2 regions of the Hathewaya histolytica genome follow, and region 1 is predicted to be linked to the other one. Evidence: a T-box and tRNA genes for the amino acid it is inferred to sense, from the RefSeq annotation. Region 1 holds a T-box; the other holds one or more tRNA genes.

What was found. A T-box is a leader RNA that pairs with one kind of tRNA and senses whether it is charged. The one in region 1 lies ahead of leuS (leucine--tRNA ligase), so its partner is inferred to be a tRNA-Leu.
Region 2: it has a tRNA-Leu gene. The T-box ahead of leuS (leucine--tRNA ligase) is inferred to sense a tRNA for this amino acid. The anticodon was not compared.

Annotation. Positions count from the first base shown of each region.
Region 1 is NZ_LR590481.1:680,915-684,678, reverse strand. Features, by position in the region: gene FGL08_RS03085 (DUF5685 family protein) at 1-167, shown strand, start outside; gene FGL08_RS03080 (J domain-containing protein) at 151-771, shown strand; gene FGL08_RS03075 (hypothetical protein) at 846-1,364, shown strand; T-box leader at 1,430-1,636, shown strand; gene leuS (leucine--tRNA ligase) at 1,698-3,764, shown strand, end outside.
Region 2 is NZ_LR590481.1:2,493,571-2,497,334, forward strand. Features, by position in the region: gene spoIIE (stage II sporulation protein E) at 1-716, opposite strand, end outside; tRNA gene FGL08_RS12015 (tRNA-Met) at 933-1,009, opposite strand; tRNA gene FGL08_RS12020 (tRNA-Met) at 1,013-1,088, opposite strand; tRNA gene FGL08_RS12025 (tRNA-Leu) at 1,094-1,182, opposite strand; tRNA gene FGL08_RS12030 (tRNA-Met) at 1,199-1,275, opposite strand; tRNA gene FGL08_RS12035 (tRNA-Met) at 1,279-1,354, opposite strand; tRNA gene FGL08_RS12040 (tRNA-Leu) at 1,360-1,448, opposite strand; tRNA gene FGL08_RS12045 (tRNA-Met) at 1,463-1,538, opposite strand; tRNA gene FGL08_RS12050 (tRNA-Met) at 1,649-1,724, opposite strand; tRNA gene FGL08_RS12055 (tRNA-Leu) at 1,731-1,819, opposite strand; gene FGL08_RS12060 (S1 domain-containing RNA-binding protein) at 1,990-2,403, opposite strand; gene FGL08_RS12065 (FtsB family cell division protein) at 2,441-2,713, opposite strand; gene yabQ (spore cortex biosynthesis protein YabQ) at 2,755-3,153, opposite strand; gene yabP (sporulation protein YabP) at 3,165-3,458, opposite strand; gene FGL08_RS12080 (RNA-binding S4 domain-containing protein) at 3,579-3,764, opposite strand, start outside.

The sequences.
Region 1 (3,764 bases):
GAATGGATTTTATTTTAACCACCTCTGCACTTAATGCATTTAATATATTAAACAAACTTCCTACAAAAAAGAATAAAGAATTATTGCACAATATTCTTCAATTAGGATTAATGGAAAAAATGGATAAAGTTTTTAAAAGGAGTGAATATAATGAGGGATCCATATGAAGTTCTTGAAGTTAGAAAAGGTTCATCTAAAGATGAAATAAAGAATGCATATAAAAGACTTGCAAAACAATATCATCCAGATCAGTTTGACAATAATCCCCTTAGAGATCTTGCTGAAGAGAGAATGAGGGAAATCAATGAGGCTTATGACTATTTAATGAAAAATGTAGGAAATAACTCTTATGGTTCAAATGACTTTAATGATTATAACCGCAAAGAATCTAATTCTTCATATAGTAATAAAAGCGTCTATGAAACTGTAAGGATGGATATAAATCAAGGTAACTACGCATCTGCTGAACAAAAACTTAACTCCATGGCTTTTAAAGATGCTGAATGGAATTATTTAATGGGAACTATATATATGAAAAAAGGTTGGTATGATAGTGCTAATAATTATATTACAACAGCATATAACCTAAATCCTGCAAATTCTGAATATAGAACTGCCTTCAATCAAATGAATAATCAGGCTCATAATTACAGACAAACTTACTATGGAAAAAACTCAAAAGATAATGATATGTGTGATTTATGTGTAAAACTGTGGTGTGCTGATACCCTATGTGAATGCATGGGTGGAGACTTAATCTCTTGTTTCTAAATTCTAAAACTTATCTTCTATGAATTAATTTATTTTCTAAAGAAGATAAGTTTTTTTATTAAAGGAGTAATATTATGAATAAAAATAGTATCTTAAGCAATAATATAGCTAAAGGTGGCATACTTACTGCCCTCGGAATATTATCTCTATATTTAAGCATTCTAATTCCTATAAACACTCTTTTTTTCTTAATGATAGCATCCTTTATGATTCCTCTTACACTTTTAACTACAAACCTTAAGACTACTGTATCAGTTTATTGTGCTACTGCGCTGCTATCTTTTATATTAATTCCTTCAAAAAACATTGCATTATCCTATACTATTTTATTTGGCCTTTATGGAATAATTAAGTACTTTGCAGAGGGAATAAAGAATATGTTTCTTGAGATTTTAGTAAAACTATTATTTCTAAACTTTTCTACCTTTATAATATATTACTTTTACAAAACCCTATTACTTAATAATATAAATCTTAAACTTCCTACAATACTTATATTAATTTTATTGCAAGTGGGATTTATTGTTTATGATTATGCTCTAACTGTATTTATAAATTATTCTAAGGATAATATAATAAAGAAATTAAAATAAGATTATTGACATAAAAATTCTTTTAATCTATAATTATTCTTAACGTATTTTTAAACTTAATTAATTTATTTGCTATGATCTAGGAGTAGTAATATTAGATGTGATTATAGAGAGCTGTTGGTTGCTGAAAAACAGTATCACTATAATATGAACTTGCCTTGTGAGCTTATCTACCAAAAGTAGATACGGGTTTTCCGTTAAAATCGTAAGTGAGATTATATTTATATAATCTAATTAGAGTGGTACCGCGAATTATAGCCTTCGTCTCTTCGTAGACGGAGGCTTTTTATTTTTATAAATTTAAAGTCAATATAAAAAACAAGGAGGAAACACATGGGAAATTACAACACTAACATTGATAAGAAATGGCAAGATAAATGGGAAAACACCGAATTATACAGATTTAATAAAGAAAATTTAGATAAAAAATTATATGTACTTGAAATGTTTTCATACCCATCAGGAAGCCAACTACATGCTGGTCACTGGTTCAACTATGGTCCTATGGACTCTTGGGCTAGATTTAAAAGAATGCAAGGATATAACGTATTTCAACCAATGGGTTTTGATGCCTTTGGACTTCCAGCAGAAAACTATGCTATAAAAACAGGTGTCCACCCAAAAGACTCTACAGAAAAAAATATAAAGAAAATGGAAGAACAGTTAAAAGCTATTGGAGCTATGTTTAACTGGGAAAATGAAGTGGTAACATGTAATGAAGATTATTACAAATGGACTCAATGGTTATTTTTAAAACTATATGAAAAGGGTTTAGCTTATAGAAAAAAAGCTCCTGTAAATTGGTGTCCTAGTTGCAATACAGTACTTGCAAATGAACAGGTATTAGAAGGTGCTTGTGAAAGATGTAGTACTGAAGTTACTAAAAAAGATTTAACACAATGGTTCTTAAAAATTACTGATTACGCTGAGGAATTATTGGAAAAAATAGATGAGCTAGATTGGCCTGAAAAAACTAAGGCTATGCAAAAACACTGGATAGGAAAATCTACTGGTGCAGAAGTAACTTTTAAAGTTCATAACTCTGATTTAAGTTTTAATGTATTTACAACAAGAGCTGATACTTTATTTGGAGTTTCTTATGTAGTTTTAGCACCTGAAAATCCACTAGTGGAGAAGATTACTATAAAAGAAAATAAAGAACTTGTTAAAAGTTATAGAGAAGACGCTAAAAAACAGTCCGATATTGAACGCCAATCAATAACAAGAGAGAAAACTGGCGTATTTACTGGTTCATATGCAATAAATCCTATAAATAATAAAAAAGTACCTATCTGGGTTGGTGATTATGTACTTGCAACTTACGGAACTGGTGCTGTAATGGCTGTTCCTGCTCATGATGAAAGAGATTTTTCTTTTGCATCTAAATATAATCTTCCAATAGAAAGAGTTATTGAAGGTGGTGAATCCCTTCCATACACTGAAAATGGTGCTTTAATAAATAGTGATCAATTTACTGGACTTTCTGGAGAAGAGGCTAAAAAAGCTATAATAGAAAAACTTCAAAAAGATTCTCTAGGAAGCTTTAAAGTTAACTATAGATTACGTGACTGGCTAGTATCAAGACAAAGATATTGGGGGGCACCTATACCTATAATACATTGTGATAAATGTGGAATAGTTCCTGTAGCAGAAGAGAACCTTCCTGTTACCCTTCCATATGATGTAGAATTTACGCCAGATGGAAAATCTCCTCTAGCTAAAAATGAGGACTTTATAAATGTAAAATGTCCTAAGTGTGGTGGTGCTGCTCATAGAGACCCTGATACTTTAGATACTTTTGTATGTTCATCTTGGTATTATTTAAGATATGCTGATAACAAAAATAAAGATATGGCATTTGATCCACAAACAATAAATAAAATACTACCTGTAGATAAATACGTAGGTGGTCCAGAACATGCTTGCATGCATTTACTTTATGCAAGATTCATAACAAAAGCATTAAGAGATATGGGATATCTAAACTTTGATGAACCTTTTAAATCTCTAAATCACCAAGGACTTATTTTAGGACCAGATGGACTAAAAATGAGCAAATCAAAAGGAAATACTATATCACCTGACGATTACATTAAGCAATATGGCGCAGACGTATTTAGAATGTACCTAATGTTTGGTTTTGCTTATGAAGAAGGTGGTGCTTGGAGCGATGATGGTATAAAGTCCATTTCAAGATTTGTTGATAGAGTAGAAAGAACTATAGAGTATTTTGTTGAAGATATAAAAAATAATAATTCTTCTAAAGATACTATGGATAAAGAAGAAAAAGAATTAAATTACTGGAGACATTTTGCAATAAAAGGAGTTACTGAAGACACTGAAAAACTGCAATTTAACACTGCTGTTGCAAGAATTATGGAACTTACAAATGCACTTTCA
Region 2 (3,764 bases), 1.8 Mb from region 1:
GCTCCTAAAGCCACTCCTGTTGTACCTCCTGTAGAAGGTCCACATATAAATCCAACCATAGCAACAAAAAATATTCCTACTACATTCGTAAGTGATATATACCTTATGTTAACGCCCCAAGTTCCAGATAATATTAGAGAAATAAAAATACCCATGCTAATCATTTCTTCATTGCTAAACACTTTTTTATAATCTAATGTTTTAAAACATATTATCCCTTGATTAATAATATAATATAATGGTATTAAGCATAGCACTTCCATAAAAGAATAAAAAACACTTATAGAGAAGTTCATTTTATTTATAACTAATCTAGATATAATGTACTCTACAATTAATAAAGATGCTATGGATATAATTTTCTTCTTTTTTTCTTCTCTAGAAAAAATATAATTGGATCCTATTATAGTACTTACAGATATAAAATATATTGATATATTCTCAACCTTGTTTATTAAGGTTATATATCCAATCATACTCCCTATGCCACATATCAAAAATTTTTCTTTATCTAGATGTAATGAAAATGCTATGAGTAATGCTATTCCAAATGGAGCCATGCCGTTTATTAATTTTACTCTACTTATAAGGAAACATATAAAAGCAAGATAAATATAACTTTTAATATTTTTCAAAATATATTTTTTTGAACATTTCTCCTCGCTATCTTCCTTTTTCAACCTTTTGTAAGGTAATACCTCTAATCCATACTGCATTTAATACACCACCCTTTTCAAAATTACGAAATTATTATAACAAATCTCTCTGGAAATAATTGTCATAACATAGTGGTGATATTTTTTTTCATGAGACATAAACTTTTAATATATGTATTTTTTTACCATTATTCTTGTCATAATATTTTTTTACAATGTAACGTCTAAATTTTATCTTTATAAAACAAAAAAAGTTGTTGAATATTCAACAACTTTTGGTAGCGGAAATAGGACTTGAACCTACGACCCTTCGGGTATGAACCGAATGCTCTAGCCAGCTGAGCTATTCCGCCATGTGGTTGCGGGGGCAGGACTTGAACCTACGACCTTCGGGTTATGAGCCCGACGAGCTACCAGCTGCTCCACCCCGCGATATTTGGTGCTGAAGACCGGAATCGAACCGGTACGGTGTGTTAGCACCGCAGGATTTTAAGTCCTGTGCGTCTGCCTGTTCCGCCACTTCAGCATGTTATATTTAAATATGGTAGCGGAAATAGGACTTGAACCTACGACCCTTCGGGTATGAACCGAATGCTCTAGCCAGCTGAGCTATTCCGCCACATGGTTGCGGGGGCAGGACTTGAACCTACGACCTTCGGGTTATGAGCCCGACGAGCTACCAGCTGCTCCACCCCGCGATATTTGGTGCTGAAGACCGGAATCGAACCGGTACGGTGTGTTAGCACCGCAGGATTTTAAGTCCTGTGCGTCTGCCTGTTCCGCCACTTCAGCATGTTATATTCAAATGGTTGCGGGGACAGGACTTGAACCTGCGACCTTCGGGTTATGAGCCCGACGAGCTACCAGCTGCTCCACCCCGCGATATTTTAGTGCTGAAGACTGGAATCAAAACGGTACGGCTATAAACACCATAAGATTTTAATCCTTGTGAATCTGTCTGTTCCATCAATTCAGCATATTAATAATTTAAATGGTTGCGGGGGCAGGACTTGAACCTACGACCTTCGGGTTATGAGCCCGACGAGCTACCAGCTGCTCCACCCCGCGATATTTTGGTGCTGAAGACCGGAATCGAACCGGTACGGTGTGTTAGCACCGCAGGATTTTAAGTCCTGTGCGTCTGCCTGTTCCGCCACTTCAGCATAACATCTTTTGTCGCAATTTATCAGCGACAAGTGTAATTATATATTAATAGAAATAATATGTCAATACTTTTTTCTAAAAAAACTTTCTATATAAAATAAAGCTAGAGACATTTTATTGAACTCTAGCTTTTTATTTCTATTTATTAAATGAATATATATAAATCTATTTATTTTTTCTTTTTACCATTTCCTTGATTTCTTGCTGATTTAGCTGTCTTCATTTCTTTTAATCTTTCTTCACTTTCCTTCAAAAACTTAGAAAGATTATCTTCAAAGTTAAAAGAATGAACTTTAGACTTCTCTTTATTCCAATCTATTTCTTGAGGTGCATTAGTCCTTTTAGGTCTTTCCTCTTCAAGCTGTTTCATTGATAAACTAATTTTGCCATTTTCGTCAACTGATATAACTTTTACTTTTACTATATCATTTTCTTTTAAATGTTTACTTATATCTTTTACAAAAGTTCTAGATATCTCAGATATATGTAATAGTCCAGTTTTTCCCTCCACCTCTACGAACGCTCCAAATTTTGTGATGTTAACCACTTTTCCTTCTATAATGCTTCCTGGTTTTAAAGACATCGAAAAAGTATCCTCCTTAAAATAATATTTATGTAATTTATTTTTTCTTGTCTACAATCGTTGATTCACCTTTTTTTGTTAATCCCAATCTTTCTCGAGCTATCTTCTCTATGTATTGATCATCTTGGGACATTTTAACCTCATCTTTTAACTTTTGATTTTCCTTCTTTACTTGTTCTACTTCCATATTCCACTTCTTCATTTCTTTTTTTTGATTGTATATAGTTATTTGTTGAGATACTAATGTATATACCACGTATATTATTCCTAAAAATAGAATTACTTTTTGGGAATTTCTAAACCTTTTCACAGTATATCATACCTTTCAAGTTTGGTAAATTGATAAAACCATTAATTTTTAAAACTTTTCTTAAGCTTATAAATTAATATACTTACTGGAAACATTAAATGTTTTATAAATATTCTTATACTCGTAAATAAAAACTTATTTAAATTATACAATATTAATATACATAAATCACTTAAAAATTTTAAATATACTAAAATTCCTATAAATATTAATATATATATATATATACTAACATATGCGTAGTTCGTGTACAACAAGAATATAAATACCAAAATCGATGTAAATATCCAAAAAAGTGTATCTTGTATAATTGTAACTATATTCCCTGGATGGGAAACCCCTCTGATTAGTCTATAGATGTCAAATAATGTCCCCGTTAAAAATCCAGCAAGTATACTAAATATAAATAACCTTAATTGAAAATCAATTGGAAATAACATACTAAATCACCTTACTTAAATAATCTTTTAAAGATAGATTCGTCTTTTGAAAGTTTCTTATGATTTTTATATAAACAACTATTAATTTCTCCTGTTATATTTACTTCCCCATTTGTTACATCTAATTTATTCATTTTTAAATCACTACCTTTTATATTTAACCCGCCAAGTTTTGTACTAAGTATTATTTCTTCCTCATTAAAGCTCACAACTTCTAGCACTCCACTTATTTCAAGTTTCTTTCTATCTTCTAATAATAATCTCCCTTTTCTTTCTTCAGTTATTATTTCTTTCTTTCTCTCCATATAATCCTCCCAATATATAGTGCTAATTATATAACCACTATTACAATGTATATGCAGTAAGTGTCTTATAAATTCTTTATACTAATAAAAAAAGATGAGGCTTTATTTATAGCCTCATCTTTACTCCTCCGCATCTTTTCCTGATATTATATCATACATTTCTTTTGCTTCTTCTTTTTTTACATGTTCAGTTATATTTACAATTTTAGCTTTTAAGGTATCCTTTGCAAATAATATTTCTATAATATCATTTTCTTTTATAGTAGTACCTGCTTTGGCTTCCTTGCCATTTATATGGACTCTTCC